DNA from 2 places in the Streptomyces endophyticus genome. Region 1 is predicted to be linked to the other one. Evidence: riboswitches for the same ligand, from Rfam matches in the RefSeq annotation. Region 1 holds a riboswitch; the other holds the start of a gene.
The links. A riboswitch is a leader RNA that binds a small molecule or an ion and turns the genes downstream of it on or off. The one in region 1 is predicted to bind ZMP and ZTP.
Positions count from the first base shown of each region.

Region 2: it holds a riboswitch for ZMP and ZTP, as region 1 does, so the genes downstream of both, OKJ99_RS14195 (glycine hydroxymethyltransferase) here and OKJ99_RS12320 (bifunctional 5,10-methylenetetrahydrofolate dehydrogenase/5,10-methenyltetrahydrofolate cyclohydrolase) in region 1, are expected to answer to the same signal.

Region 1 covers NZ_JAOZYC010000093.1:155,637-160,129, forward strand. The annotation lists gene OKJ99_RS12310 (ABC transporter ATP-binding protein) at 1-434, shown strand, start outside; gene OKJ99_RS12315 (haloacid dehalogenase type II) at 494-1,267, shown strand; gene OKJ99_RS12320 (bifunctional 5,10-methylenetetrahydrofolate dehydrogenase/5,10-methenyltetrahydrofolate cyclohydrolase) at 1,311-2,180, opposite strand; ZMP/ZTP riboswitch at 2,204-2,289, opposite strand; gene OKJ99_RS12325 (hypothetical protein) at 2,382-2,675, shown strand; gene OKJ99_RS12330 (hypothetical protein) at 2,672-2,866, shown strand; gene OKJ99_RS12335 (amidohydrolase family protein) at 2,885-4,075, opposite strand; gene OKJ99_RS12340 ((2Fe-2S)-binding protein) at 4,197-4,493, opposite strand, start outside.
Region 2 covers NZ_JAOZYC010000098.1:83,043-87,535, forward strand. The annotation lists gene OKJ99_RS14195 (glycine hydroxymethyltransferase) at 137-1,585, opposite strand; ZMP/ZTP riboswitch at 1,633-1,719, opposite strand; gene rocD (ornithine--oxo-acid transaminase) at 1,848-3,077, shown strand; gene OKJ99_RS14205 (glutathionylspermidine synthase family protein) at 3,094-4,290, opposite strand; gene OKJ99_RS14210 (hypothetical protein) at 4,306-4,493, opposite strand, start outside.

The sequences.
Region 1 (4,493 bases):
TCGACCGCCCGGAACGCCTCTACGACCACCCCCGTTCGTCCTTCGTCGCCGACTTCATCGGCAGCGCCAACCTGATCCCGGTGCAGGACGTCTCACCGCGCCGGGGCGGCAGCGGCGTCATCGCGAAGACCGACGTCGGCCCGGTCCTCTGCCTGCGCTCGCCGGACGGCGAGGACCACGGTGCGGGCAACGGCGGCTTCGTGTGCGTACGCCCGGAGAACGTGGAGGTGCGAGCGGACACGTCCGACCTGGCCGAGGACGAGTTCCTCGGCACGGTGGAGTCCTGCGAGTTCCTCGGCGACCGCCTCGAACTGGTGCTGCGCGCCGCCGATGTCCCCCTCACCGCCTTCGCACGGCCGAGCCTCGGCTGCCGCCCCGGGGACGAGGTCGCGGTGAGGTTCGACCCATCGACGACGAGCTACTTGCCGCACTGAGCCGATTCCGGCCACCCTCGGTGCCAACCGCTCTCGTCGCCTACGAAAGGTCATCTCCAGTGGAACGGCGAATCCAGCAGGTCGAGGCCGTGCTGTTCGACACCTTCGGCACGGTCGTCGACTGGCGGACCGGAGTGTCGGCAGCCGTCGACACCTTCGCGGCGCGTCACGGTCTGACGCTCGACGCGACCGCGTTCGCCGTGCGCTGGCGGGATCTCTATCAGCCGGCCATGGAACCCATCCGCACAGGCGAACGCGGTTTCACTCCGCTCGACGTCCTCCACGCGGAGAACCTGCGGACCGTCCTCGCCGAACACGGAATCGACGCGGCGAAGTTCGACGAGGTCGAGCTGACGTGGCTCAACGAGGCGTGGCACCGGCTGCCCGCGTGGCCGGACTCCGCACCCGGCCTGGAACAACTCGCCCGCAGCGTCACGACCGGGGCGCTGTCGAACGGCAACCTCGCACTCCTGTCCCGCCTGGCCAAGCACGCGGGCCTCCCCTGGGACGTCATCGTCGCCTCCGACGTCACCCGCGCCTACAAACCACAACCGCAGGCCTACGAGCGGGCGGCCGCCTTCCTGGGGCTGCGCCCCGACCAGGTCATGCTCGCGGCGGCCCACAACGAAGACCTGCGGGCCGCCCGGGACGCGGGCCTGCGCACCGCCTTCATCGCACGGCCGACGGAACACGGGCCCACGCAGACGACGAACCTGGCGCCCGATGCGGACTGGGACGTGGTCGCGGGAGATCTGGTCCAGTTGGCGACGCTCGTGGGCGACCGGCCCTGGACTGCGGACCGGCATCTCCTTCCCCCGGGGCGGCGGCCCTGAGCAGGACGGCTGACCTCGGCTTCAGCTTCGCCGGAACCAGCCGTCACACGTGGTGCCGCGTTCCGAGCTGGTTCGCGGCGGCCCGCACCGTCTGCTCCAGCAGCACCGCGATGGTCATCGGCCCCACACCGCCGGGAACCGGAGTGATCAGGCCTGCCCGGGTGACGGCGGTGTCATGGTCCACGTCCCCGACGTTGCCGGGGCTGTACCCGGCGTCGATCACGACCGCACCGGGCTTGATGTCCTCGCCGAGGATCAGCCGAGGCCGCCCCACGGCTGCCACCACCACGTCCGCCTCCCGGACGATCGCCGACAGGTCGTCGGTGCGGGAGTGGCAGTAGGTCACCGTCGCGTCCTTGGCGAGCAGGAGCATCCCTGCCGGTTTGCCGAGAATCGCGCTGCGTCCCACCACGACCGCGCGCTTGCCGGCGAGTTCGACGTCGTACGCCTCCAGCAGCCGCATGATTCCGCCCGGTGTGCAGGAGACGAAGCCCGGCCGCGCGAAGCTCATCGCGGCGAAGGAGTGCATCGTGACCCCGTCGACGTCCTTCTCCGGAGCGATGGCCTCGAACGCGGCCCGCTCGTCGATGTGCGGTCCGCAAGGGTGCTGGAGCAGGATGCCGTGCACATCGGGGTCGCCGGACAACTCCGCGAGGGTGTCGACGAGTTCGGCGGTCGTGGTGGTGGCAGGCAGGCCGATGTGCCGGGACGTGATGCCTGCCTTCGCGCAACGTGCCCGCTTCATGCGGACGTACGTGGCGGACGCGGGGTCCTCGCCCACCAGCACCGTCGCCAGACAGGGGGCGACCCCCGTGCGATCCGTGATCTCCGCCGCCCTGGCGGCGGTCTCCTCGACGATGCGTTGGGCGAGGCCGGAGCCGTCCATGAGCTGAGCCGTGCGAGTCTCGGACATTCGTTGCCCTCCAGGCGTTACTGACCACTCGCCCAGGCGCACGGCAACGACATCTCGTCAGACCGCTCCCCGGTGGTACTCCACCTCAGCGCCAGTCACGGCCCACGTTGAACTGTAGTGGACAGGGCGGCAGCACGGAACGCGCCGATGAGCACGCCTCGATTCGGTGAAAGCCCGCTGCTGCGCTCGTAGGATGCCGGAGTGCCCAGACCGATACCGACCAGCCGCCGTGCGTGGATTGCCGCATGGGCGGTGCTGTGCGCGGCCGGCCTCGCCGCCACGTACGGGCTGAACACGTCCTCGGAAGCCGACCCGCCACCCAAGAAGCCCGTCAGCGCCCAGTGCGCCGAGCTGATCGCGGGCATCGAGAGGCAGTTGGCCGATGCCAAGGAGGAAGGCGGCGACGACGTGGCACTGACGTTCTCACGCGTCCGGGGCGCCGACGAGGACGACTGCCACGACGCGCTCCGCGACCACTTCGTCGGTGAGCGGTGATCCGCGGCGTCTGGCTCGCCGCGTTGGCGGTGGTGGTGGTCGTCGTCACCACCGGGTTGGCCATCGCCATGAGTGCCGCATCGGAACCGGAGCCGCAGCCCACGCCGTCGCGCGTCTACTCCTCCTGCCTTGCGGCGGACACCCGGCCACTGGATCCGGGCGACGACCCGTGCGAGGGGTCCGGGAACTGAGCAACTCCCCTGCCGCTGCTAGGAGTTACGACCCACCTCATGGCGCCTGCCCGCCGCGATCACGGTCTCCACGGACTGCAGCGCCCCGATGTCCGTGAGCGGGTCGCCGTCCACCACGAGGACGTCCGCGCTGTAGCCGGGGGTGAGTTGCCCGGTCGTCTCGTCCAAGCCCAGCGCTTGGGCAGCTTCCGTCGCGGCCATGGCGAGGACGCGGTCGTTGGGCACGCCCAGGTGCTCGTAGAACGTCAGGCCGGCGGGTAGGCCGTCGAAACCGGCGCGTTGGACGCCCGCGTCGGTGCCCGCGATCAGCCGTACACCGGCCTCGGCCATCCGACGTACCGCGTCGAACATGGCCTCGGCGCGCTCGGCACCGAAGAACTGCGGCAGCATCCGCCAGTGCGGGCCGACCGTGGGGCAGACGTAGATGTTCCGCTCGATGATCTGGTCGAGCACGTCCTGGCGGACCTCGAATCCGTCGGCCGTCATCCACGTGCAGTGCTCGATGGTGTCGACCCCCGCCGTGACCGCGGCGGTGATGCCGTCCGCGCCGTGCGCGTGCGCGGCGACCGGCAGTCCGGTGCGGTGCGCCTCGTCGACGAGCGCGGCCAACTCCTCGTCGGAGAACTGGGACTCCCAGCTCTTGGCCCCGCCCTTGGTGAGTCCGCCGCCGGTCACCATGACCTTGATGACCTGGGCACCGGCCTCGACGTTGCGCCGGACCAGCCGCCGGATCCCGTCGGGTCCGGAGACTTCGCCGCCGAGGAACCAGCAGTGGCCACCGGGCGGAGTGACGGGCGTCGTCGCCGGGACGACGCGCGGACCGACGGCCGAGCCCTCCCGGATGTCCTGGGCGAGACGCACTGTGAGGCCGTTGCGGTCGCCGAGGTCGCGGGCCGCCGTGACCCCCGCGCTCAGCAACCGCCGCGCCCGGCCTGCCATCTCGGCGAACAGCGCCTCGTCGCCCTGTTCCTGGAGCGTGGCGACGGGGTCCGGGCCCGCGTCGAAGCAGAGGTGCACGTGGGCATCGATCAGGCCCGGGAGCACGGTCCCGGCGGGGAAGTCGAGCCGGGGCTCATCGGGCCGTGCCTGGCGCTCGACCTCTTCGCGTGGTCCGACGCCGGCGATGACGCCCCCGCGTACGAGGACACCCGCGTCGGCGACAACGTGACGATCAGGTCCGGCCAGGGCGCGCGCGGCGGTGATCAACATGAATCGCGGCTCTCTTTCGCATGCGAGGACGACAGCTGATGGAGCATGGAGCCAGGACATCAGACGGAGCGAGGAGTTCGTGGATGTCGGTCTCTCCCGGCTCCGCTGTGTCGTGCGGCGATCACCGCACCAGGCAGCAGTCTCCGCACTTGCCGCCGCCGGGCGCGCGGTAGAAGAGGCAGCAACTGCGCCGCCGGAATGCCAGGTCGGGGCCGGTGATCCGACCCGTTCCCCGTAGCCGGCCCGTCTCCAGTAGTTCCTGCGTCACATGCCTGACGTCCGTACGCAGGTCGGGCCGGGATCTGAGCAGTTGCGCCGCCGAACCGACGAGCGCGGACGCGGAGTTGCCGGCCAGCAGGCGCGGAGCCACCTTGACGGTGAGGCCGCTCTCGACCGCCGCCAGGACGCCGTCCACCTC
Region 2 (4,493 bases), on a different contig from region 1:
CCAAGGCGGGTGACGGCCACCCGCATGCCCCGGCGGCGGGTGAGCCAATTTAAGCCCCTGCGGCGTTGGAGCAGCGGGGTCCGGGGCGGAGCCCCGTGGCGTGAGGACGGTCACCCGCCCCACGCCACGGAGGGGCTCAGCCCAGGTCGATCTGCCCGTACAACGGGAACCCGGCCAACAGATCCGTGGCCCGGTGGGACACCTCGTCCGCGACCTTCGGCTCCAGCACGTGACTCGCCTTCGACACCGCCCCGGACTTCGTGGTCCCCGGCTCGGAGGCCGTCAGCACGCGGTCCATGAGCGCCGCGATCTCGTCCATCTCACCGGTCCCGAGCCCACGCGTGGTCAGCGCGGGCGTACCGATCCGGATCCCGGAGGTGTACCACGCACCGTTCGGGTCCGCGGGGATCGCGTTGCGGTTGGTGACGATGCCCGAGTCGAGCAGCGCCGTCTCGGCCTGGCGGCCCGTGAGGCCGTAGGAGGAGGCCACATCGATGAGGTTGAGGTGGTTGTCGGTACCGCCCGTGACCAGGGTCGCGCCGCGCCGCGTCAGCCCCTCGGCCAGCGCCCGCGCGTTGTCCACGATGCGCTGCGCGTAGTCCTGGAACGCGGGCTGCCGCGCCTCGGCGAGGGCGACCGCCTTCGCGGCCATGACGTGCGGCAGCGGCCCGCCGAGCACCATCGGGCAGCCCCGGTCGACCTGGTCCTTCAGCGAGTCGTCGCACAGCACCATGCCGCCGCGCGGCCCGCGCAGCGACTTGTGCGTGGTCGTGGTGACGATCTGCGCGTGCGGCACCGGGTCGAAGTCACCGGTCAGCACCTTGCCGGCGACCAGGCCCGCGAAGTGCGCCATGTCGACCATGAGCGTCGCCCCGACCTCGTCGGCGATCTCGCGCATGATCCGGAAGTTCACGAGCCGCGGGTACGCGGAGTAGCCGGCGACGATGATCATCGGCTTGAACTCGCGGGCCTGCGCACGCAGCGCCTCGTAGTCGATGAGGCCGGTGGCGGGGTCGGTGCCGTAGGAGCGCTGGTCGAAGAGCTTTCCTGAGACGTTCGGCCGGAAGCCGTGGGTGAGGTGCCCGCCCGCGTCCAGGGACATGCCGAGCATGCGCTGGTCCCCCAGGGACCGCCTCAACACGGACCAGTCAGCGTCCGTCAGGTCATTGACATTGCGCACACCCGCCTTTTCCAGAGCAGGCGTCTCCACACGTGCTGCCAGAACAGCCCAGAAGGCGACCAGGTTCGCGTCGATCCCGGAGTGCGGCTGGACGTACGCGTGCCGGGCGCCGAACAGCTCACGGGCGTGCTCGGCGGCGATCGACTCGACGGTGTCGACGTTGCGGCAGCCGGCGTAGAAGCGGCGGCCGATGGTGCCCTCGGCGTACTTGTCGCTGAACCAGTTGCCCATGGTCAGCAGCGTCGCCGGGGACGCGTAGTTCTCCGAGGCGATCAGCTTGAGCATCTCGCGCTGGTCGGTGAGCTCCTGGCCGATGGCGTCGGCGACGCGCGGCTCCACGGCGCGCACGACGTCGAGGGCAGCGCGGTACGCGGTGGATTCGGGAGTGAGCGGGGATTCGGTCATGGGGGCAGCCTCCGGACACGGTCGATACGTGATCACACGGTCGGTTCGCGGTCGGCCCAGGCGCACGGCACACACTGCTCGGGCCGCTCCCTGATGGTCGATCCCATCCCAGCGCGCCAGTCACGGCCCTGCCCTCACAGTACCGGGCGCGTCGCCCGGCGAGGTTTCCACGTCCACATCGCGAGCGACGATAGGAAGGGGCCACAAGCCCGTCCCACACCCAGTGCCATGAGCCGCGACGAACGGAGATCCCGTGACTTCTGTGACTCCATCCACCACCTCCGCAGGACACGCCACGCAGGACTTGATCACTGCCTCCGACGCGCACGGCGCGCACAACTACCACCCGCTTCCCGTGGTCGTCGCCACCGCCGAGGGCGCGTGGATGACGGACGTCGAGGGGCGGCGCTACCTCGACATGCTCGCCGGGTACTCGGCGCTCAACTTCGGGCACGGCAACCGTCGCCTGATCGAGGCCGCGAAGGCGCAGCTGGAGCGGGTGACGCTGACCTCGCGGGCCTTTCACCACGACCGGTTCGCCGCGTTCTGCGCGGAGCTCGCCGAGCTGTGCGGCATGGAGATGGTGCTGCCGATGAACACGGGGGCGGAGGCCGTCGAGACAGCCGTGAAGACCGCCCGGAAGTGGGGCTACCGGGTCAAGGGCGTGCCGGACGGGCGGGCCCGGATCGTGGTCGCGAGCGACAACTTCCACGGCCGGACGACGACCATCGTCAGCTTCTCCACCGACCAGGAGGCGCGCGCCGACTTCGGTCCGTACACGCCGGGCTTCGACATCGTCCCGTACGGGGATCTGGACGCGCTGCGCGCCGCCGTCACGGACGACACGGTGGCGGTGCTGCTCGAACCGATCCAGGGCGAGGCGGGCGTGCTCGTCCCGCCGCCCGGCTATCTCCCGGGCGTACGGGAGCTGACGCGCGAGCGGAACGTGCTGTTCATCGCCGACGAGATCCAGTCGGGCCTCGGGCGGACCGGCCGCACCTTCGCGTGCGAGCACGAGGGCGTGGTGCCGGACGTGTACGTGCTGGGCAAGGCGCTCGGCGGCGGGGTCGTGCCGGTGTCGGCGGTGGTGTCGCGCAAGGACGTGCTCGGGGTGTTCCGGCCGGGCGAGCACGGGTCGACGTTCGGCGGGAACCCGCTCGCCTGCGCCGTGGCCCTTGAGGTGATCGCGATGCTGCGTACCGGGGAGTTCCAGGAGCGGGCCACCGAACTCGGCGAGCATCTGCACGCCGAGCTGGGCCTGTTGACGGGGACGGGGAAGGTCACCGGGGTGCGCGGGCGCGGCCTGTGGGCGGGCGTCGACATCGACCCGTCGTACGGGACGGGCCGGGAGATCTCGGAGAAGCTGATGGACCGCGGGGTCCTGGTGAAGGACACCCACGGGTCCACCATCCGGATCGCCCCGCCGCTGGTGATCGGCAAGGACGATCTGGACTGGGGCCTCGATCAGCTCCGGGCGGTGCTGGGCGCGTAAGCGTCTTCCGTGCGGCTCACAGGATGACGTGGGGCAGGAAGCGGGCGTACTCGTCCGTGATGAGCCCCGCCGATTCCCGGATTCCGAGCCCGGCCGCCTCGTCCTCGACCACCCACGCGCCGAGGACGACGCGGTTGCCGTCGAAGTCGGGCAGCTCGCTCAACTGCTGGTAGCAGCACGGCTCTTCGGGTGCGGCGGGCGGCGCCGTGCCCGGCTCGTGGATCGTGACGCCCGCGCCTTCGCGGCCGAGCAGCGGCTTCGACACGTAGCCGGGGCCGGTCGTGTCGGTCGCGAGTTCGCGGGGTCCGTCGAGGTAGGCGGGCAGCAGGTTCGGGTGGTCCGGGTACAGCTCCCACAACACAGCGAGCAGCGCCTTGTTGCTGAGCAGCATCTTCCAGGCGGGCTCGATCCACATCGTCGTACCCGTACCGCCGCCGTTGTCGAGGCCGCCCAGGACGTGCGGGGCGAACGCGTCGGAGGTCAGCCACTCCCACGGGTAGAGCTTGAAGCAGCTGCGGATGTACCGGAGTTGGTTGTCGACGAAGCGCTCGGAGAGGCTGTCCCAGCCGATCTCCTCCATGGAGATCCAGTCGGTGTCCAGGCCCGCCTGTTCGGCGGTCTCCTTCAGGTAGCCGACGGTCATCAGGTCCTCGCCGAGTTCGTCGGCCGAGGAGTGCGCGAAGTAGAGCGGGCTGCCGGGTGGCAGCAGGGCGGCCTGCTTCTTCCAGGCGTCGATGAGCCGCTCGTGGAGCGAGTTCCACTGGTCGGCGCCGGGGAACCGCTCCTCCATCCAGAACCACTGGGGGCTCGCGGCCTCGACCAGTGAGGTGGGGGTGTCGGCGTTGTACTCAAGGAGCTTCGCGGGGCCTGTGCCGTCGTACCGCAGGTCGAACCGGCCGTATATGGAAGGGAGTTCGGTGCGCCGTTCCCAGGCCTCGGCGACCGCCGCGGCGACGCGCGGGTCGGTGATCCCGAGGTCGGCGAAGCGGTCGTTACGGACGATGTGCTCGGCCGCGGCGAGGCACATGCGGTGCAGTTCCTCGACGACCTCTTCGAGCGCCTCGACCTCGGGGAGGGAGAACTCGTAGTAGGCGCTCTCGTCCCAGTAGGGGCGCAGGGAGTCGTCGGGGTAGCGGGTGAGCGGGTAGATGAGCCCCTGCTCCTCGACGACTCGCTGCCAGTCGGGGCGCGGGGTGATGGTGTGTCGCTTCATCAGTGTCTCCGGGGCTCAGCCGCCGGAGCTTCCGCCCTTGCCGCCGCTGCCGAAGCCGCCGCGCGTGACGCCGCCGCCCGAGGACTTGGTGAAGGAGCCGCTGCCGACGCGGCTGCCCTTCTTCTTGCCGCCGTAGTACCAGCCGCCGTTGACCGAGGACTTGGTCGACGAGGACTTGCAGTACTTGTCGGAGACGACCTTGT